3 regions of the Streptomyces sp. S4.7 genome follow, and region 1 is predicted to be linked to each of the others. Evidence: riboswitches for the same ligand, from Rfam matches in the RefSeq annotation. Region 1 holds a riboswitch; each other region holds the start of a gene.

The links. Region 1 has a riboswitch for cyclic di-AMP ahead of SSPS47_RS26070 (M23 family metallopeptidase). Riboswitches for the same ligand answer to the same signal wherever they lie in the genome.
Region 2: linked by a shared signal. The riboswitch ahead of SSPS47_RS30135 (M23 family metallopeptidase) and the one ahead of SSPS47_RS26070 (M23 family metallopeptidase) in region 1 are both predicted to bind cyclic di-AMP.
Region 3: linked by a shared signal. The riboswitch ahead of SSPS47_RS12360 (transglycosylase family protein) and the one ahead of SSPS47_RS26070 (M23 family metallopeptidase) in region 1 are both predicted to bind cyclic di-AMP.

The regions. Positions count from the first base shown of each region.
Region 1 is NZ_CP048397.1:5,854,754-5,861,787, forward strand. Features, by position in the region: gene SSPS47_RS26065 (pitrilysin family protein) at 1-1,298, shown strand, start outside; cyclic di-AMP (ydaO/yuaA leader) riboswitch at 1,513-1,679, shown strand; gene SSPS47_RS26070 (M23 family metallopeptidase) at 1,692-2,480, shown strand; gene SSPS47_RS26075 (HPr family phosphocarrier protein) at 2,555-2,836, opposite strand; gene SSPS47_RS26080 (bifunctional GNAT family N-acetyltransferase/acetate--CoA ligase family protein) at 2,990-5,839, shown strand; gene SSPS47_RS26085 (DUF5998 family protein) at 6,302-6,901, shown strand; gene SSPS47_RS26090 (nucleotide pyrophosphatase/phosphodiesterase family protein) at 6,901-7,034, shown strand, end outside.
Region 2 is NZ_CP048397.1:6,794,004-6,801,037, forward strand. Features, by position in the region: gene SSPS47_RS30115 (aspartate aminotransferase family protein) at 1-984, shown strand, start outside; gene SSPS47_RS30120 (XRE family transcriptional regulator) at 1,046-1,672, shown strand; gene SSPS47_RS35710 (DUF6126 family protein) at 1,712-1,909, shown strand; gene SSPS47_RS30130 (tyrosine-protein phosphatase) at 1,935-2,738, opposite strand; cyclic di-AMP (ydaO/yuaA leader) riboswitch at 3,145-3,309, shown strand; gene SSPS47_RS30135 (M23 family metallopeptidase) at 3,314-4,240, shown strand; gene SSPS47_RS30140 (SGNH/GDSL hydrolase family protein) at 4,408-5,235, shown strand; gene SSPS47_RS30145 (STM4011 family radical SAM protein) at 5,257-6,102, opposite strand; gene SSPS47_RS30150 (STM4012 family radical SAM protein) at 6,110-7,034, opposite strand, start outside.
Region 3 is NZ_CP048397.1:2,830,335-2,837,368, reverse strand. Features, by position in the region: gene SSPS47_RS12375 (nucleoside triphosphate pyrophosphohydrolase) at 1-770, shown strand, start outside; gene SSPS47_RS12370 (cytochrome P450) at 767-2,032, shown strand; gene SSPS47_RS12365 (transglycosylase family protein) at 2,174-3,118, shown strand; cyclic di-AMP (ydaO/yuaA leader) riboswitch at 3,377-3,553, shown strand; gene SSPS47_RS12360 (transglycosylase family protein) at 3,557-4,234, shown strand; gene eno (phosphopyruvate hydratase) at 4,481-5,767, shown strand; gene SSPS47_RS12350 (septum formation initiator family protein) at 5,966-6,439, shown strand; gene SSPS47_RS12345 (DUF501 domain-containing protein) at 6,463-7,034, shown strand, end outside.

The DNA of each region.
Region 1 (7,034 bases):
TCCTGCCCAACGGACTGACGGTGCTGCGCTGCCACCGCCCCGGCCAGCAGGTGGTGGCCGTCGAGATCTCCCTCGCCGCCCCGCTGGAGGCCGAGCCCGAGGGCCTCGACGGCATCGCCACGATCATGGCCCGCGCGCTGTCCGAGGGCACCGACAAGCACACGGCCGAGGAGTTCGCCGCCGAGCTGGAGCGCTGCGGCGCCACGCTCGACGCGCACGCCGACCACCCCGGCGTCCGGGTCTCCCTGGAGGTCCCGGTCTCCCGGCTGCCCAAGGCGCTCGGCCTGCTCGCCGACGCCCTGCGCGCCCCGCTGTTCTCCGAGAGCGAGGTCGGCCGGCTCGTCACCAACCGGCTCGACGAGATCCCGCACGAGCAGGCCAACCCGGCCCGCCGCGCGGCGAAGCAGCTCTCCAAGGAGCTGTTTTCGGCCACCTCGCGCATGTCGCGCCCGCGCCAGGGCACCGAGGAGACCGTCGGACGCATCGACGCGAAGGGTGTCCGCGCCTTCTACGAAGCGCACGTGCGCCCCGCCACCGCCACCGCGGTCATCGTCGGCGACCTCACCGGCGTCGACGTAGAGGCGCTGCTCGCCGAGACGCTCGGCGACTGGACGGGCGACACCTCCGAGCCGCGCCCCGTGCCGCCGGTGACCGCCGACGACACCGGCCGCGTGGTGATCGTGGACCGGCCCGGAGCCGTCCAGACGCAGCTGCTGATCGGCCGGGTCGGCCCCGACCGGCACGACCGCGTCTGGCCGGCCCAGGTGCTCGGCACGTACTGCCTGGGTGGCACGCTCACCTCCCGGCTCGACCGGGTGCTGCGCGAGGAGAAGGGCTACACCTACGGCGTGCGGGCCTTCGCGCAGGTGCTGCGCTCGGACCCGGACGGTACGGGCGCCTCCATGCTCGCCATCAGCGGCTCCGTGGACACCGAGTCGACCGGCCCCGCGCTGGACGATCTGTGGAAGGTGCTGCGTACGCTCGCGGCCGAAGGGCTGACGGACGCCGAGCGCGAGACGGCCGTGCAGAATCTGGTCGGAGTCGCGCCACTGAAGTACGAGACGGCCGCGTCCGTCGCCGACACGCTCGCCGACCAGGTCGAGCAGCACCTCCCGGACGACTTCCAGGCGCGGCTCTACGCACGCCTGGCCGAGACCGGCACCGTCGAGGCGACGGCCGCCGTCGTCAGCGCCTTCCCGGGCGACCGGCTGGTCACGGTGCTCGTCGGGGACGCCTCGGTGATCCGGGAGCCTGTCGAGGGGCTCGGCATCGGCGAGGTGAAGGTCGTCACCGGCTGAGGCCGGCCCACGAACCACGCGGCTCAATACGCACAAAGGGAACCCCGGTGACGAACCAGTCGCCGGGGTTTCCCGCTATGTCCGCATTCATAAGGAGGTTGCCTGAATGCCCTGTGGCGTGCGCTACAAAAGGGCCTGTCTGTTTGGTGATTGAAAGATGACCCCTTTAGCGTCGGTCCGGCTGTCCGCCAGAGCCCGCCGCATCCGCGGCACCGGACAGCCATCGCCGAGTCCCCGTCAGGCGCGAGCCTGGGGAGCCGGGGACCCATTTGCGTCCCTGGGGTGAATCGGGGGCCTTCGCGTGATCCGCGGAGGAGCCCGTAGGAGACCTTCCTGCTCCGAACCCGTCAGCTAACCCGGTAGGCGAGAAGGAAGGAAAGGACCAGCCACTTCATGGCGTTCACCCGTGCCACCGGGAAGCACCGTGCCCCGGGCCGAATGACGCGCCGGAGCGCGAACATCGCCGGAGTCGCCACTCTCACCGCGGCCGGTGTCATCGGCACCCTCGCCTCCCCGGCGCTCGCCGCCGAAGCGGGCGCGGCCCTCGCCCAGGAGGCGGCCCCGGCCGCCCCGGACCGCGCCATCGTCATCGACGACTCGCTCGCCGCGAAGATCGACGCCCAGGCCGACGCGCAGCGCCTGGCCGCCCGGAAGGCCGCGAAGGCGAAGGCGGAGGCCAAGGCCGCCGCTCGCGCCAAGGCCGAGGCGAAGCGCAAGGCGCAGGCCCGCGAGGCCGAGGAGCGCGCGGCACGCGCCGCCGAGCGCGAGCGCCTGAACGCCTACCGGCTCCCCGTCGCCGGCTCCTCCGTCACCACCGGCTACCGGACCGGAGGCGCGCTCTGGTCGTCCGGCAGCCACAGCGGCGTCGACTTCCGCGCCACGTCGGGCACTTCGGTCGTGGCCGTCGGCGCGGGCACCGTCGTCGAGGCCGGCTGGGGCGGCGCGTACGGCAACAACGTCGTCATCCGTATGAACGACGGCACGTACACCCAGTACGGACACCTCTCCTCGGTCGCCGTCAACGTCGGCCAGAGCGTCTCCCCGGGCACGTCGGTCGGCCTCTCGGGCTCGACCGGCAACTCCACGGGACCGCACCTGCACTTCGAGGCGCGGACGAGCGAGGAGTACGGCACCGACATCGACCCGGTCGCGTATCTGCGCTCGCACGGCGTCGGCGTCTGAGCCGGTACCCAGACACCACGAAGGCCCCGGCGTCCTGCCGGGGCCTTCGCCGTTTCGTACGTACGCGGCGCGGGTCAGACGGTCTCGGGAAGCTCGTCCAGGCCCTCGGCCACCAGCTTCGCCAGCCGGTCGAGCGCGACGTCCGCGCCGTCCACGTCGGAGGCCAGGACGATCTCGTCGCCGCCCTGCGCGCCCAGCCCCAGCACGGCGAGCATCGACGCCGCGTTGACCGGGCTGCCGTCGGCCTTGGCGATCGTCACCGGCACGCCGGAGGCCGTGGCGGCACGGACGAAGATGGAGGCGGGACGGGCGTGCAGGCCCTCGGCCCAGCCGACGTTGACGCGACGCTCAGCCATGGTGTTGCCCTTCAAGTCACAGTTGTTGTCTAGACCAGTGTGCCACGCGGCTCCGGACGGACCGACGAGGCACCCCTGGGGTCCGTCGACAGACCCCAGACTGCCCCGGCCCAGCACCCGCCGCTACCCGTGTGCGCGCCGTAGGCTCGTCCCATGACGACGCCGTCACAGCACGCGTACCCCGATCACTGGGAAGCAGACGTGGTTCTGCGCGACGGAGGCACCGCGCGCGTGAGGCCCATCACGACCGACGACGCCGAGCGGCTGGTCAGCTTCTACGAGCAGGTCTCCGACGAGTCGAAGTACTACCGCTTCTTCGCGCCCTACCCCCGGCTCTCCGACAAGGACGTGTACCGCTTCACCCACCACGACTACGTGGACCGGGTGGGACTCGCGGTGACCGTCGGCGGCGAGTTCGTCGCCACCGTCCGCTACGACCGGATCGACGCCCGGGGCATGCCCGCCTCCGCGCCCGCCGACGAGGCCGAGGTCGCCTTCCTCGTCCAGGACGCGCACCAGGGACGCGGGATCGCCTCCGCGCTCCTCGAACACATCGCCGCGGTGGCGCGCGAGCGCGGGATCAGGCGCTTCGCGGCGGAGGTGCTGCCCGCGAACACCAAGATGATCAAGGTGTTCCGGGACGCCGGGTTCACCCAGAGGCGCAACTTCGAGGACGGCGCCGTCCGCCTGGTCCTCGACCTCGAACCGACCGCCGAGTCCCTCGCCGTCCAGCGCGGCCGCGAGCAGCGCGCCGAGGCACGCTCCGTACAGAGGCTGCTCGGCCCCTCGTCGGTGGCCGTCGTCGGCGCCGGACGCACGGCGGGCGGTGTCGGGCGGGCCGTGCTGCGCAATCTCCTCGACGGGGGTTTCACGGGGCGTACGTACGCGGTGAACGTGGCCCTGCCCCCGGAGCTCACCGAGATCGACGGCGTCCCGGCCGTGCGCTCCCTCGCGGAGATCGACGAGCGCGTCGACCTCGCGGTCGTCGCCGTCCCCGCCGAGCGGGTGCCCGAAGCCGTCGCCGACTGCGGCGAACACGGCGTCCAGGGCCTGGTCGTGCTCTCCGCCGGATACGCGGAGAGCGGGCCGGCCGGGCGGGAGCGCCAGCGCGAACTCGTGCGACAGGCACGTTCGTACGGGATGCGCGTCATCGGCCCCAACGCGTTCGGCGTCATCAACACCGGACCGCCCGTCCGGCTGAACGCCTCGCTCGCCCCCGAGACACCCGGCCGGGGGCGGATCGGTCTCTTCACCCAGTCGGGCGCGATCGGTATCGCGCTCCTGGCCGGACTGGTCCGGCGCGGCGCGGGGGTGTCCACCTTCATCTCGGCGGGCAACCGCGCGGACGTCTCGGGCAACGACTTCCTCCAGTACTGGCACGACGACCCGGACACCGACGTCGTGCTCCTCTACCTCGAATCGATCGGCAACCCACGGAAGTTCACCCGGCTCGCCAGGCGCACCGGGGCCGCGAAGCCGGTCGTCGTCGCCAAGGGCGCACGCCACAGCGGCAGCGCGCCGCCGGGGCACGCGGTGCCGGTCACCGGTATCCCGGACGCGACCGTCTCGGCGCTGCTCAGCCAGGCGGGCGTGATCCGCGTGGACACCGTCACGGAGCTGGTCGACGCGGGTCTCCTGCTCGCGAACCAGCCCCTGCCGGCCGGCCCGCATGTCGCGATCCTCGGCAACTCCGAGTCGCTCGGCCTCCTTTCGTACGACGCCTGCCTGACCGAAGGTCTGCGCCCGCTCCCACCGCTCGACCTCACGACATCGGCCCGCCCCGAGGACTTCCGCACGGCGCTGGCCGCGGTGCTGGCGGACCCGGGCTGCGACGCGGTCGTCGTCACGGCGATCCCCTGGGTCGGCGAGAACGGCGCGATGGAGTCGGGTGACGGCGAGGTTCTGGCGACGGCGCTCCGCGAGGCGGCATCGACGGCTCCGGCGAAGCCGGTGGCCGTGGTCCACGTCGAGATCGGCGGCCTCGCGAAGGCGCTCTCGGCGGCCACGACGACGGCGCCCCGCCCGGGACCGGTGCCGGGCACGGGCGCCGCGCCGGACACCCCGCCGACGCCCGCTCCCGAGCCGGCCGGTGCCGTCCCCGTGCCGCCCCGGGAGCCCCGCACCGCCCCCCGGCGGATCCCCGCCTACCCCGCGGCCGAGCGCGCGGTCCGCGCGCTCGGCCAGGCCGTCACCTACGCGCAGTGGCGGCGGCAGGCCGCGGAGCCCGGCAAGGTGCCCGAGTACGACGACATCGACGAGAGCGGGGCCGCCGGGCTCATCGGCCGGGTGCTCGGCGAAGCGCCGGTCGACCCGCACGGGATGAGCCTCGGGGACGACGACACCCGGGAACTGCTCGCGCGGTACGGGATCGCCGTACGGCCCACCCTCCCCGCGTCCGGACCCGACGGCGCCGTCGAGGCCGCCGCGCGGCTCGGATACCCCGTCGCGCTCAAGACCACGGCGCCGCATCTGCGCCACCGGGCCGACCTCGGAGGCGTACGGCTCGATCTCGCGGACGAGGAGCGGCTGCGGGCGGCGTACGGCGAACTCACCGAGCTGCTCGGCGAGCCCGCCGAGCTGCGGCCCGTCGTCCAGTCGATGGCACCGCGCGGGGTGGACACCGTCGTGCGCGCCGTCATCGACCCGGCCGCCGGCGCGGTGCTCTCCTTCGGGCTGGCCGGGGTGGCCTCCGAGCTGCTGGGGGACGTGGCGCACCGGCTCGTGCCCGTCACCGACCGCGAAGCCGCGGAGCTGCTCCGGTCCGTCCGCACGGCGCCGCTCCTCTTCGGCTGGCGCGGCTCCGCGCCCGTCGACACCGCCGCGCTGGAAGAGCTGCTGCTCCGGGTGTCCCGGCTCGTCGACGACCACCCGGAGATCGTGTCCGTCGCGCTGGAACCGGTGGTGGTCGCCACACAGGGCCTCTCGGTGCTCGGCGCGAGCGTCCGCCTCGCGCCACCCCCCTCCCGCGACGACCTCGGCCCCCGCCGCCTGCCGAGCTACTAGTAGTGCTTGGTCAGGTTCAGTCGTCGGTGGCGTGTCCGACAAACCCCGCCTGGCCCGCGACGCCCGGCACGGCGCCTCGCCGCGCTGTCGGAGACGGTCGAGTACGCCCGGTACGAGCCCGCCCCTCCGCCTTGCGATGCACAGCACCAGCCGCCGCCGGCCCCGCCCTGTGGGCGGACGGCGCCATTTGTCGGACACGGCCCAGAGCGGTGGCCGGGAACGTCGACGGTCGCGCGACCGGCCTGCCGCGCGTGCCCTCGATCGCCGGGCGGGCTCAACAAGCCCGCCCGGCGATCGAGGGCGAACCGGTCACCGGCCGGATCCGGTGCGGCAAGCCCGGCCACAGTGCGAGCACCGGCCCCGAGCGAACCCGGCAGATCACGACAGAGCCGTCCACCCACTTCCGCCCCCGGCGGACTCGCGCGGTGCGGGCCATGCATCCCGCCACCGTAGGATGGGGACATGGCGAAGACCGGTACGACGACCCAGGGGCTGCGCACGGCGATCGAGCGCAGTGGCTACTACCCGGCTCTCGTGGCCGAGGCGGTCGAGGCCGCCGTCGGCGGCGAGCAGATCGCGTCGTATCTGGTGCACCAGGAGACGACCTTCGACTCCAACGAGGTCCGCCGGCATGTCACCGTCCTCGTCCTCACGGCCCACCGCTTCATCGTCAGCCACACCGACGAGCAGGCCGCCGACACCAGTTCACCGACCCCGTACGCCACCACCTCGACCGAGTCCGTCAAGCTGGACCGGATCTCGTCCGTCGTGGTCAGCCGCGTCGTCGCGAACCCCGAGTCGTACACCCCCGGCACCCTGCCCCGCGAGGTCGTCCTCACCATCGGCTGGGGCGCCGTCTCCCGGATCGATCTGGAGCCCGCCGCCTGCGGCGACCCCAACTGCGAGGCGGACCACGGCTACACGGGCAACTCCACCGCCGACGACCTGAGCCTGCGCGTCAGCGAGGCCGGTGACGGACCCGACACCGTACGGCAGACGCTCGTCTTCGCCCAGTCGCTCTCCGAAGCCACCGCGGCCGCCCCGTCGTCGACCGGCCGTTGATGGCCGCCCCGCCCACCGCATGGCAGGACCCGGTCCCGCTCGCACTGGACACCGCGCCCGTCCCCGAGTACGGCGGCGGCTCGCTCGCCGACCTGCTGCCCACGCTCGTCGCGGGCCAGGGCGTCCCCCTCCC
Region 2 (7,034 bases), 940 kb from region 1:
TTCGCCCGGTACGCCACCGGCAAACCCAGGATCCTCTACTGCTCCCACGCCTTCCACGGTCTCACCACCGGCTCGCTCTCGGTCAACGGCGAGGCCGGCTTCCGCGACGGCTTCGCACCGCTGCTCCCCGACACCGCGCTCGCACTCGGTGATCTCGACTCACTGGAAAGGGAGTTGAAGCGCGGCGACGTCGCGGGCTTCGTCGTCGAACCGATCCAGGGCAAGGGCGTGCGCGCGACGCCGTCCGGCTTCCTGCGCGCGGCACAGGAGTTGCTGCACCGGCACAAGGCGCTGCTCATCGCCGACGAGGTGCAGACCGGACTCGGCAGGACCGGGGACTTCTACGCCTACCAGCACGAGGAAGGCGTCGAGCCGGACCTGGTGTGCGTCGCGAAGGCGCTCTCCGGCGGCTACGTGCCCGTCGGCGCCACCCTCGGCAAAAACTGGATCTTCAGACGGGTCTACTCCTCCATGGACCGGGTGCTGGTCCACTCGGCCAGCTTCGGGTCCAACGCGCAGGCGATGGCCGCGGGGCTCGCCGTCCTGTCGGTGATCGAGGACGAGCGGATCGTCGCCAACGCCAGGACGACCGGCGATCTGCTCCGGTCGCGGCTGGCGGCGCTGGTCGACCGGTACGAGTTCCTGAGCGAGGTGCGCGGCCGGGGGCTGATGATCGGTATCGAGTTCGGGAGGCCGGCGTCGATCGGACTGCGCGGCCGCTGGACGATGCTCCAGGCGGCCCGGAAGGGTCTCTTCGCGCAGATGGTCGTGGTGCCGCTCCTCCAGAAGCACCGCATCCTCACCCAGGTCTCCGGGGACGAGCTGGAAGTGATCAAACTGATTCCGCCGCTGACCATCGGGGAGCGGGAGGTCGACCGCTTCGTGACGGCGTTCACGGCCGTCATGGACGACGCACACAAGGGCGGCGGGCTGATGTGGGACTTCGGCAGGACGCTCGTGAAGCAGGCGATCGCCAACCGTTGAGCGCGTTTGCCTCTGAGGCAAGAGATTTGCCTCAGAGGAACATTGCTGGCGCAATGGAGGCATGGACACCCCAGCCGCCACCAGTGGGCACGACCCCGAGACAGAGGCCCTGCCGGACGTCGCGCCACAGCTGCGCGAGCTGCGCCGCGGCCGTGGCCTCACCCTGGAGGCCGCCGCCGCACGGGCCGGGCTCTCCCCGGCCCATCTCTCCCGGCTGGAGACCGGGCGCCGCCAGCCCTCACTGCCGATGCTGCTCGGACTCGCGCGCGTCTACGGTACGACGGTCTCCGAGCTGCTGGGCGAGGAACCGCCCGAACGCGATCCCGTCATCCGCGCCGCACGCGCGGAACCGGTGGAGGCCGACGGCTGGATCTACCGCCAGGCCGGCAGCTCCTCCGGCCGCGCGATGCAGCCGCTGCGGGTGACGGTGCCCTACGGGGCGCAGGGCGACCTCGTCCGCGTCCACCCGGGGGAGGAGTGGATCCATCTCCTTCAGGGGCGGCTCCGGCTCGGCCTCGGCGACGCCGTCCATGTGCTCGACCCGGGCGACAGCGCCCACTTCGACTCGATGACACCGCACCGTCTCGCGGCGGTCGGCCCCGACGGCGCCGAGCTGCTGTTCGTGCACACCCTGCTGATCAGCCCGACCACCGAGCTGTGCCTGCCGGGCGGGGCCCACCGCCGCTGATCCGCCCTCGGTTCCGACCAGATGAGAGAGGCCACCACCGTGCCCGACAACCCCGTGGACCCCGCCGCCGCGCGCGAACCGGAGGCGACCGCCGAGACTCCCGTCAAGCCCGTCATGGACGAGGAGCGCAACTTCCCGCGCGGCCTCGCCATCCGGCTGTTCGCCTACCTCGTGGCCGGCCATGTCCTGGCCGGTTTCCTCTACCTGCTCTTCGAGGCGGGCGCGCAGGGGCGCTGAGGGCGTCCCGGGCGGCCCGGACGAGCTACCCCTCGTCGACCAGACGGCCGCGCAGCCGTTCGCGCGTCGCGTCCGTCAGGCCCAGGCCGTCCGTGAGATACCGGTCGATGCTGCCCCACGTCTCCTCCATCGTCGTGAAGGCCGTTTCGAGGTACTCGGCGCGCGCGTCGAAGAGCGGCGCCAGCAGCTCCATCACCTCCGGCGAAGTGCCGCCGGGCGTCGTGTCGCTGCGGCGTACCCGGTACCTGCGGTGCGGCTCGTTCGACTTCAGATAGTCCGCCTCGATCGCCTCCCGCTCCACCCCCACGGCGAGCAGCGACACGGCGATGGAGAGCCCGGCCCTGTCCTTGCCCGCCGCGCAGTGCATCAGGGCGGGCAGGCTCTCCTCGGCCAGGGCGTGCAGCACGCGCCGGTGCTCGGCGGTGCGGTCCAGAATGATCGAACGGTACGAAGCGGACATCCGGGCCACACCCTTGCCGTCGGCGAGGATCGACCTGAGCTGGTCCAGATCCCCGTCGCGGACCATCTTCCAGAACTCGGTCCCGTCGGCCGGGTCGGTGAGCGGAATGTTCACATTGCGTACGCCGATGAGCTCGACGTCCAGGCCGTCCAGCTTCTGATCGGCCGCGTTGCGGAAGTCGAAGACCGTATGCAGATCCAGTGACGTCAGGAACGCCGCGTCCTCGGCCGTGGCGTGCGCGAGGTGGCCGCTGCGGAAGAGCCGGCCGTACCGTACGCGCCGTCCGTCGGAGGTCGGCAGACCGCCCACGTCGCGGAAGTTGCGTACACCGGCCAGTTCGGGCTCGGTCGGCGGGACCGGCTGCGGCACCTCGTGCGTCACGTGAGCTCCTCCGCGTCTGCCGCCGGCGCTCGTCGCCGACGCTGTCGCGCTCCGACTTTACGACATCCCCTCCCGCTGAAATCGCTTCACGATTGCGGCTTCTGTCCATATTGGGCTATTGCGCACAACGTGCCCTGTTCGCGGGCGAGATGGGGGCATATCGTCCTCGGCTGGTGAGCCAGATCATATCCGTGACGGTGTGTGGCGGCGCCGGGAAGGGGAATTGGGGCGGCGCAGGGAATTCGAAGATCCGTAATCCACGCAGGGTGACCGCTCGCGGAGCCCGATATTCCCGGACGGATTGCCCGGGGAATACGACGGCTTGTACGGGTCGGTCCACCCGGCTTACGGTCACCGCAATCCGAGCGGATCGCCGAATCCTGCCGCCGTTCGGAATCCTCATCCACCCAGCAATCATCCACGTGTGGCAGGAGCGGGGGACCCAGGTAGTACGCCGGTCCGGACTTCCGGACGGCTCGGGGTGAAGTCGCGTCACGGCGCGGCCGGGCATCTCCAGCCCGAACCCGACAGCTCACCTCGTAGGCGCCGGAGAGGAATCCGCCATGCCCGGAAAGGGTAAGCACCGCCGTCCGAGGACCAACCCGATCACCCGCGGATTCGTCGCCGCCGGAACGGGTGGCGCCGCCATCGCAATTCCGCTCATCGGTGCCACCGGCGCGCACGCCGCCGAGCAGGCCGCCCCGTCCGTGGCGCCGGAGCGCACCGTGTCCGCCGCGCACGCCGCTCCCACCGCCCAGACGGCCAAGCAGGCCGCCACCGCCAAGACCGTGAAGACGTACTCGGTCAAGGCGGGCGACTACCTCGCCAAGGTCGCCGCGACGCAGAAGGTCAGCGGCGGCTGGCACAAGCTGTACAAGGACAACCGCGAGGCCGTCGGCGACGACCCGTCGCTGATCCACCCGGGTCTGAAGCTCACCATCGGCGCGAAGAGCAAGGCGTCCTCCGAGGGCAAGGCCGAGGCCACCCCGAAGAAGCCCGCCCCCGCGAAGCCCGCCCCGGCCGAGCCCGCCCCGAAGGCCGACACCACCTCGGCGAACGAGCCGGCGGCGCAGAGCAGCGGCTCCGGCTACACCGCGCCCGTCGACGGCGCGACCACCACCACCGCCTACCGCGCGGCGGGCGGCAGCTGGGCCAGCGGCTACCACACCGGTGTGGACTTCGCGGCTGCCTCGGGCACCACCGTCAAGGCGGTCGGCCCCGGTACCGTCGTCTCGGCCGGCTGGTCCGGGTCGTACGGCAACGAGGTCGTCATCCAGCACGACGACGGCCAGTACTCGCAGTACGCCCACCTGTCCTCGCTCGCCGTCTCGGCGGGCCAGACCGTCGCCGGCGGCGACCAGATCGGTCTCTCCGGTTCCACCGGCAACTCCACCGGCCCGCACCTGCACTTCGAGATCCGTACCGGCCCGAGTTACGGATCGGACGTCGACCCGCTGGCGTACCTGCGCGAGCACGGCGTTTCCATCTGACCGGTTCGACCTCACAGCAAATGGCCGTTGGCCGGCACCCCGGGTGCCGGCCAACGGCCATTCCCCTATTCCGGCTTGAACTAATTTTGACCGGTGGTGTTTCTCACCGGCGTCAACCCCTCCTTACGGTCGCGTAGGCCACATACGCGGGTGAAGGATGTTCCGCTGTGGCTGACGATTCGAGAAGAGAAACCAGAAGTCCCTTCGGGTCGTACGCCGCCATCGGTGACAGTTTCACCGAAGGCGTCGGCGATCCCGGTCCGGGCGGAGTCTTTGTCGGCTGGGCCGACCGGCTCGCCGTACTGCTCGCCGACCGGACACCCGACGGGGCGGCCGTCGACGACCCGGACCACGGGTCGTTCCGGTACGCCAATCTCGCCGTACGAGGACGGCTGCTCGACCAGATCGTGGCCGAGCAGATCCCGCGCGCCAAGCAACTCGCCCCGGACCTGGTGACGTTCTGCGCGGGCGGCAACGACATCATCCGGCCCGGCAGCGACCCCGACGACGTCGCCGAACGCTTCGAACGGGCGCTGGCGGACCTGACGAGCGTGGTCGGCACGGTCATGGTCCCGACCGGGTTCGACACCCGCGGCGTCCCGGTGCTGCGCCATCTGCGCGGCAAGATAGCCACGTTCACCGCGCACGTCCGCTCCATCGCCGACCGCTACGAATGCCCGGTCCTGGACCTGTGGTCCCTCCGGTCCGTCCAGGACCGCCGCGCCTGGGAGGGCGACCGGCTGCACCTGTCCCCGGAGGGCCACACCCGCGTGGCCCTGCGCGCGGCCCAGGTCCTCGGCCTCGACGTCCCGGCCGACCCCGACCAGCCGTGGCCGCCGCTGCCCCCGCGCGGCACGCTGGAGGTGCGCCGCGACGACATGCAGTGGGCGCGCGAATACCTCGTCCCCTGGATCGGCCGCCGCCTGCGCGGCGAGTCCTCCGGCGACCACACGGTCGCCAAGCGCCCGGACCTGCTGCCGCTGATGCGTCACTGACACCGCGTCACCAGCCACGCGTCACCGCGCGGCCGGTATCCGTTCCAGGACGCCGCCCGCGAACACGTCGTACAGCGGCAGTGTCTCCAGATGGACGTAGCCGATGTGGCAGTCGCAGGCCGCCAGCGGGCACGCCCGCGGTTTCAGGGCCGTGCGGTACGAGCCGTCGTAGAGGTTGCCCAGCTCCGCCGGGACGAAGTGGCAGCGACGGACCGTGCCTTCGCCGTCCACCGAGATCACCGATTCACCCGTCCGGCACGGGAGACCGGCCGAGCGGTGGGGGTGGCGGCTGTACGGGAACAGAGGATCGACCGACGTCCATTCGGCGGCCTCCGGGTCCGAATAGGTGCGGCCCTCCGCCGCGTTGACCCACAGATAGACATGTTCGGGGAGGTCGGCGCGGAGGCGGCGGGCCCGGTCGAGGTGGTCGGGGAAGCCCACGATGCCGACGCTGAAGCGGATGCCCGCGGCGCCCAGCTCACGGCACTTGGTGAGGAAGCGGTCGTACGGAGTCTGACCCGGGTGGTACGTGCACCACAGGGCCACCTTGGCCGGGTCCGCGGACTTCAGCCAGTCGGTGCGGCAGCTGAGGTTCGTCTGGATGGCGACCCGCGCGACGTGCGGGAGGTGGGAGAGGTCGGTGAGCGCGCGCCGGTACCAGGAGCGGGTGAGGCCCTCGCCCCACGGGGTGAACAGCACCGACAGCCGGTCGTCCGTCCGCTCCGCGGCCCAGGCCGTGAAGCGTTCCAGCGCGGCGCGGTCCGCGCGCAGTTGGTCCGGGCCGTCGCGGCGCTTGGCGAACGGGCAGTAGGGGCAGTCGTAGTCGCAGGACGCGAGGGGGCCGCGGTAGAGGATCGTCAGGTCCACGTCTGTCTCACTTCAGTTCGTACGACGCCATCGCCGCCCGGACGGCGGGGGAGAACAGCGCCGGACCCAGCGCGTCCGAGTGGGCCAGGCCCTCGGGCGAGAGCCGCAGCAGGCCGGGTCCGGCCTCCGCGTCGAGCCAGCCGAGCCCGGCGAAACGGTTCAGCTCGGCGGGGAAGTCCTCGTCGGGGCCGCTGCCGAACCGCTCGCGGTAGTCGGCCACCGCCATGCCCTCGGCCTGGAGCAGCGACTGGAGCAGATGACGCCGACGCGCCTCGTCCGCGTCGACCGCGCGCCCCACCTCGGCGCGGGAGAAGTCCTCGGTGGCCGTGTACGCGTCGATGATCGTGCGTATCTCGCGCATCCCGACCGCGTAGTCGAAGGAGTAGTGCAGCTCCGAGGTGTACGAGCGGGCGCCGCAGCCGAGGCCGATCATGCCGTCGGTCTGGCACGCGTAGTCGTCCGCACCTTCGCGCGGCGCGCCCGGCAGCCGGAACATCCGCATCGACACCTGCTCGTAGCCCTGGGCGAGGAGATGGTCCCGCCCCTGGCGGTACAGCTCCAGCCGCTGGGCGTCCCAGCCGGCCTCGCTCGGGTGGGCGCGCCTGCCGAGCGGGGTCAACGGCCGGGCGTACAGCGGGTAGAGATACAGCTCTTCGGGCCGCCAGGCGAGCGCCGCGTCGAGCGAGAGCCGCCAGGACCGGGGTGTCTGGCCGTCGATGCCGTAGATGAGGTCGATGTTGAGGACCGGGATCCGCGCGTCCCGGATCCGGCCGAGGGCCGCCTCGACGTCGGACCGCCGCTGCGGGCGCACCGCCGCCCTCGCCTCCTCCTCGACGAAGCTCTGCACGCCGATGCTCAGCCGCGTCGCCCCCCGGTCGGCCAGCACCGACAGCCGGTCGGCCGTCGCGGTCGACGGCGACGTCTCGACGGAG
Region 3 (7,034 bases), 3.0 Mb from region 1:
GCGGCCGTACGGTCGTGGTCCTGCCCTCCGGCGAGGGCGACCAGGCCCTCACCGACGGCCTCTCCCGCCTCGCGGGCTCCGGCAGGGTCCACATGCCCGATCTGGAACTGCTCCCCGGCTCGTACGACCTGCCGGGCGCCCGGCTCCTCGACCTCGTCCAGGTCATGGACCGGATCCGCGCCGAGTGCCCGTGGTCGTCCACCCGGACGCACAAGGGCCTCGCCAAGTACGCCATCGAGGAGGCGTACGAACTGGTCGAGGCGATCGAGAGCGGCGACCGCGACGAGCTGCGCGAGGAGTTGGGGGACGTACTGCTCCAGGTGGTCTTCCACGCCCGGATCGCGCAGGAGGGCGGCCCGGGGGAGGACGACGAACCGTTCTCCATCGACGACGTCGCCGCCACGATCGTCGAGAAGCTCATCCACCGCCATCCCCATGTCTTCGGCGACGAGACGGCCCAGACTCCCGCCGACGTCAAGGCGCACTGGCTGCGCACCAAGGCGGAGGAGAAACAGCGCGACTCCGTCACGGACGGCGTCCCGCTGGGCCAGCCGGCGCTCGCCCTGGCCGCCAAACTCACCTCCCGCGTCGCCGCCTCGCCCCTGGACGTCCCTCTCCCGCGGGGCGAGGACGTCGGCTACGAGCTCCTCGCCCTGGCCGCCCGCGCGGAACAGGCGGGCGTCGACCCGGAGGCCGCCCTGCGCGCGGCCGCCCGCACCTACCGTGACGCGATCCGCGCGGCGGAGGCCGAAGCCGCCACCGACCGGTGACCGCCGGCCCCGCCGGCGCCGGCGCACCGCCCCCCGCGCCCGAACTCTTCACCTGGGAGTTCGCCACCGACCCCTACCCCGCCTACGCCTGGCTGCGCGAGCACGCCCCCGTACACCGCACCCGGCTGCCCAGCGGGGTCGACGCGTGGCTCGTGACGCGGTACGCGGACGCCCGGCGCGCCCTCGCCGATCCCCGGCTGTCCAAGAACCCCCTGCACCACGCCGAGCAGGCGCACGCCAAGGGGAAGACGGGGATCCCGGGGGAGCGCGGCGCGGAGTTGATGACGCACCTGCTGAACATCGACCCGCCCGACCACACCCGGCTGCGGCGGCTGGTCTCGCAGGCGTTCACACCCCGGCGGGTGGCCGAATTCGAGCCCCGCGTGCAGGAGTTGACCGACAATCTGATCGACGCCTTCGCGGCGAAGGGGGAGGCCGACCTCATCCACGACTTCGCCTTCCCGCTGCCCATCTACGCGATCTGCGACCTGCTCGGCGTCCCGCGCGAGGACCAGGACGACTTCCGCGACTGGGCCGGGATGATGATCCGGCACGGCGGCGGACCGCGCGGCGGCGTCGCCCGGTCCGTGAAGAAGATACGCGGCTACCTCGCCGAGCTCATCCACCGCAAGCGGGACGACCCCGGCGACGACCTGATCTCCGGCCTGATCCGGGCGAGCGACCACGGCGAGCACCTGACCGAGAACGAGGCCGCCGCGATGGCGTTCATCCTTCTCTTCGCGGGGTTCGAGACCACCGTGAATCTGGTGGGCAACGGGACGTACGCCCTGCTCCGCGACCCCGATCAGCGCGCACGGCTCCAGCGCTCGCTCGACGCGGGCGAGAGCGCGCTGCTCGCGACCGGGACAGAGGAACTGCTGCGCTACGACGGGCCGGTGGAGCTGGCCACCTGGCGCTACGCCACCGAGCCCGTCGAACTCGGCGGGCAGAGCGTCGCGGTGGGCGACCCCGTCCTCGTCGTGCTCGCCGCCGCGAACCGCGACCCGGAACGCTTCGCCGATCCGGACCGGCTCGACCTGTCGCGCGGTGACAACAAACACCTCGGATACGGCCACGGCATCCACTACTGCCTCGGCGCGCCGCTCGCCCGGCTGGAGGGGCAGATCGCGCTCCGCACCCTGCTGACCCGCTTGCCCGACTTGCGACTTGCGGTCGATCCATCCGATTTGCGGTGGCGTGGTGGGCTCATCATGCGTGGACTGCGCACGCTCCCGGTGCAGTTCACAGCGGTGCGTGACTGACGGAACGTCAGCACTGTGACTTTCACGTGATCTCCGCTGCATCGACTTGTGACAGACGTTCGAGTACCGCTACGTTCACGACCGTCTCAGCAGTCACGTGTTCGGAATTCACGTTTCAGCAGTCTCAAGGAAGGCAACCGCATGCGCTCCGGGAACGGCCGGCACCGTCGGCCCCGCCAAGCCCCCGCTCTTGTCGTCGCGGCAGGGGTGACAGGCTCGGCGATCGCCATCCCGCTGCTCGGCGCGACCGGCGCCAGTGCGGCCGACGTCACCACCTGGGACCGGGTCGCCGAGTGCGAGAGCGGCGGCATGTGGAGCGCCGACCTAGGCAACGGGTACTACGGCGGACTCCAGATCTCCCAGGAGACCTGGGCCGACTTCGGCGGTACGGCGTACGCCCCCACCGCCGACCAGGCCAGCCGGAGCCAGCAGATCGCCGTCGCGGAGAAGATCCTCGCCGCGCAGGGACCGGCCGCGTGGCCGACGTGCGCGCTGATCACCGGCCTCACGGCGGACACCGATACGGGCAGCGAGTCCTCCGGCGAGGCCGCCGAGAAGCCCGAGGCGCCCGCGGAGCCCGAGCCGGACGAGACGGCCGTCCTGCCCGCAGCTCCCGAGTCGACGCCCCCCTCGGGCCAGTTCGGCCGGGACTCCGCCTCCGGGGCCGAGAGGCCCGCTACGGGGGAGTCGAGCGCGGAGCCGAGCACCGAGGCCTCCACGGGCCAGGGCAAGCACCGCGGCGAGCCCGCTCCCGAGAGCGACGCGACGACCGGCTCGGGCGAGTCGGCCGAGGCGGACACGGACGGCACGGACGGGTTGACCGAAGCGGGCAAGCCAGGTAAGTCCGGCGAAGAGCGTGAAAGTGGCCGCCATGCCTCACGGGGTGACGATTCGGCGCGCGGCGACGTGGCCGAGGACGGCTCGTACACCGTCCGCACCGGCGACAACCTGTGGGCCATCGCCGACGAGCAGAAGGTGGAGGGCGGCTGGCCCGCCCTCTACGAGGCGAACCGCGAGGTCGTGGGCTCCGACGCCGATCTGATCCTGCCCGGCCAGAGCCTCGATCTGACCGCGAAGCAGGGGTAGTTAAGCGGGCTATGTCCGCATCTGCGTAAGTGAGACAAGCGTCTCTTCGTCCCAACTGACACGGTCTGCCCGGTGGCTTGCCCCGGGCCCTTCCCGACCTGCGTAAACAGAGGTTTCCCTGGGGCGGGATGGGTGAATCATCCCGGATGTTCCGTCTTTGAACATCCGGGATGTCTGTGTTTACGGTCTGAACCGCTCGCACCGCGGGCACCGTCGACCGTCACGCCGAATCCTGCCGTCGGTCGGGGGGAGTACTCGTCGCGTCAAGCGCCGAAGGCAGGAGCGGGGGACCCACAGGTAAGTGCCGGTCATCACGGCCGGCTCGGGGTGCAGCCGTGCGCAGGGGGACGTGAAGACGTTCCCGGGCCGCACGGCCGGGCAACTCACTTGGCCCGAACCCGACAGCTCACCTCGCAGGCGTCGGTGAGGAGATCACGCATGCTGTTTTCCAGCAACTCCGGCAAGGGCAAGCACCGCCGTCCCTCCAAGACCGTCCGCTACGCCACGCTCGCCGGCATCACCGGTGCCGCTGTCGCCGCCCCGCTGCTCGGCGCCACCTCCGCCTCCGCCGCCACCACCTCCGAGTGGGACGCCGTCGCCCAGTGCGAGTCCGGCGGCGACTGGTCGATCAACACCGGCAACGGCTACTACGGCGGCCTCCAGTTCTCGGCCTCCACCTGGGCCGCGTACGGCGGCAGCGCCTTCGCCTCCAGCGCCGACCAGGCGTCGAAGTCCCAGCAGATACAGATCGCCGAGAAGGTCCTGGCGGGCCAGGGCAAGGGTGCCTGGCCGAGCTGCGGCGTCGGCCTGTCCAACGCCTCGAACGACGCCGGCTCCGCCGAACCGGCCCCGGAGCAGTCCGCCCCGGAGGCCCGGCCGGCCCCGCAGAAGTCCGAGCCGCGCGCAGAGCAGGAGCAGCCCGCCTCGCGTGGTGAGGCGCGCGGTCCGGTCAAGAAGGGCGACGGCGAGTACAAGGTCAAGGCCGGCGACACCCTCTCCAAGATCGCCGAGACGAAGAAGGTCGAAGGCGGCTGGAAGAAGCTCTTCAAGCTGAACAAGGACATCATCGAGAAGGCGGACGAGATCTTTCCGGGTCAGCAGTTCCACCTGAGCTGACCCCATCCCCAGAACCCCGGCCCCGACCCGGCGCGCCTCACTCCCCCCGGACGCGCCGGTCCGGGGCCGGGGCCTGTCCGCCGGGCGAACCGCGCGCCCACCGCGCGACATTCGTCACCCTCCGCGCATTCCGGGCTCTTTTCGTCCCAGCGGGCGGGCATCGGCCGACCGTCGCCCGGCAGCCGGTTAGGCTCATGCCGCGGTGCCAATGAGGCCCCGCACCAAAGCGTCACATCCCAGAAGGAGATGCTCGTGCCGTCCATCGACGTCGTCGTAGCCCGGGAAATCCTTGACTCCCGAGGCAACCCAACGGTCGAGGTCGAGGTCGGCCTCGACGACGGCAGCACCGGCCGTGCTGCTGTCCCCTCCGGTGCCTCCACCGGCGCGTTCGAGGCCCTCGAACTCCGCGACGGTGACCCGAACCGCTACCAGGGCAAGGGTGTCGAGAAGGCCGTCCTCGCCGTCATCGAGCAGATCGGCCCGGAGCTCGTCGGCTACGACGCCACCGAGCAGCGGCTGATCGACCAGGCGATGTTCGACCTGGACGCGACGCCCGACAAGTCCTCGCTCGGCGCCAACGCCATCCTCGGTGTCTCGCTGGCCGTGGCGCACGCCGCCTCCGAGGCCTCCGACCTGCCGCTGTTCCGCTACCTCGGCGGTCCGAACGCGCACCTGCTGCCCGTGCCGATGATGAACATCCTCAACGGCGGGTCGCACGCCGACTCCAACGTGGACATCCAGGAGTTCATGATCGCGCCGATCGGCGCCGAGTCGTTCTCCGAGGCCCTGCGCTGGGGTGCCGAGGTCTACCACACGCTGAAGAAGGTCCTGAAGGAGAAGGGGCTCTCCACGGGCCTCGGCGACGAGGGCGGCTTCGCGCCGAACCTGGAGTCCAACCGCGCCGCGCTCGACCTGATCCTCGTGGCCATCAAGGAAGCCGGCTACGCCCCGGGCAAGGACATCGCGCTGGCGCTCGACGTCGCGGCCTCCGAGTTCTACAAGGACGGCTCCTACGAGTTCGAGGGCAAGTCCCGCTCGGCCGCCGAGATGACCGAGTACTACGAGGAGCTCGTCGCCTCGTACCCGCTGGTCTCCATCGAGGACCCGCTCTTCGAGGACGACTGGGCCGGCTGGAAGGTCCTCAACGACAAGCTGGGCACCAAGGTCCAGATCGTCGGCGACGACCTCTTCGTCACCAACCCCGAGCGCCTCGCCCGCGGCATCGAGGAGGGCTCGGCCAACGCCCTGCTCGTCAAGGTCAACCAGATCGGTTCGCTGACCGAGACCCTGGACGCCGTCGAGCTGGCGCAGCGCAGCGGCTTCAAGTGCATGATGTCGCACCGCTCCGGCGAGACCGAGGACGTGACGATCGCCGACCTGGCCGTCGCCACCAACTGCGGTCAGATCAAGACCGGCGCCCCGGCCCGCTCCGAGCGCGTCGCCAAGTACAACCAGCTCCTGCGCATCGAGGAGATCCTGGACGACGCGGCCGTGTACGCGGGCCGCAGCGCGTTCCCCCGCTTCAAGGACTGACCTGCGCCAGGGCCGGTCCTCGCCGGGGCCGATCCCCCGAGCACCTGATCCGGCCTCCGGCCCGGCCCGGCACAGCCAGTCGTGCGTACGTCCCCGTCCCCGGTCCCGTACCGTGTCCGGGGACGTACGCGCGTACAGAGGCAGTACGGCAGTACCGGAGGTACGAGGCCCGCTCAGACCTCTGAGGGAGGCGGGACCATGGCCGCGAACCGGGACCGGTTCTCCACCGCGACCAAGATCAGGATTCTGGGCGAGCAGACCGCCGCCCGGGTCTACCGCTCGCAGACCCGCAGGCAGGCCCGCCGCTCCCGGCTCACCGGACGCGCCGCGTTCCTCGTGCTCGTCGTCTGCTCGCTGATCGTGGCGCTCGCCTACCCGATGCGGCAGTACGTGTCGCAGCGCGGCGAGATCGCCGAGCAGCAGCGGCTGACACAGGAGGCCCGGCAGCGGGTCGAGGAGCTGCGCGACGAGAAGGCCCGCCTCCAGGACGACGCGTACATCCAGCGCCTGGCGCGCGAGCATCTGCACTACGTGATGCCGGGGGAGACCGGCTACATCATGTCCGACCCCCGGGCGGCCGAGGAGCGCCGCACCGACCAGGGCGCGGCCGACCGGCCCTGGTACTCCAATCTCCTGGACGGCGTCGACAGCGCCGACCGGACGGACAGATAGACACCAAGGAAACCGACGCAGGTATGGATACGCCCCCTCCGCAGACCGAACGCACCGAACCCACCGAGGCGGACGTCGCGGCGTTCGGACAACAGCTCGGCCGGCCCCCGCGCGGTCTGCGCGCCATCGCGCACCGCTGCCCCTGCGGGCAGCCCGATGTGGTGGAGACCGCCCCGCGGCTGCCCGACGGCACGCCGTTCCCGACGCTCTACTACCTGACCTGCCCGCGCGCGGCCTCGGCCATCGGCACGCTGGAGGCGAACGGTGTCATGAAGGAGATGACCGAACGCCTCGCGTCCGAACCCGAGTTGGCCGCCGCGTACCGCAAGGCCCACGAGGACTACCTCGCGCGCCGCGACGCGATCGAGCTGCTGGCGGGCTTCCCGAGCGCGGGCGGCATGCCGGACCGGGTGAAGTGCCTGCACGTGCTGGTCGGCCACTCGCTCGCGGCGGGCCCGGGAGTGAACCCGCTGGGTGACGAGGCGCTGGCGATGCTGCCCGAGTGGTGGCGCAAGGGCCCCTGTGTGATCCCGTTCACAAACGACGGACCCACCGATGAACCCGCCGGGGGAGACACCCCGGCCGGCCCCGAGGG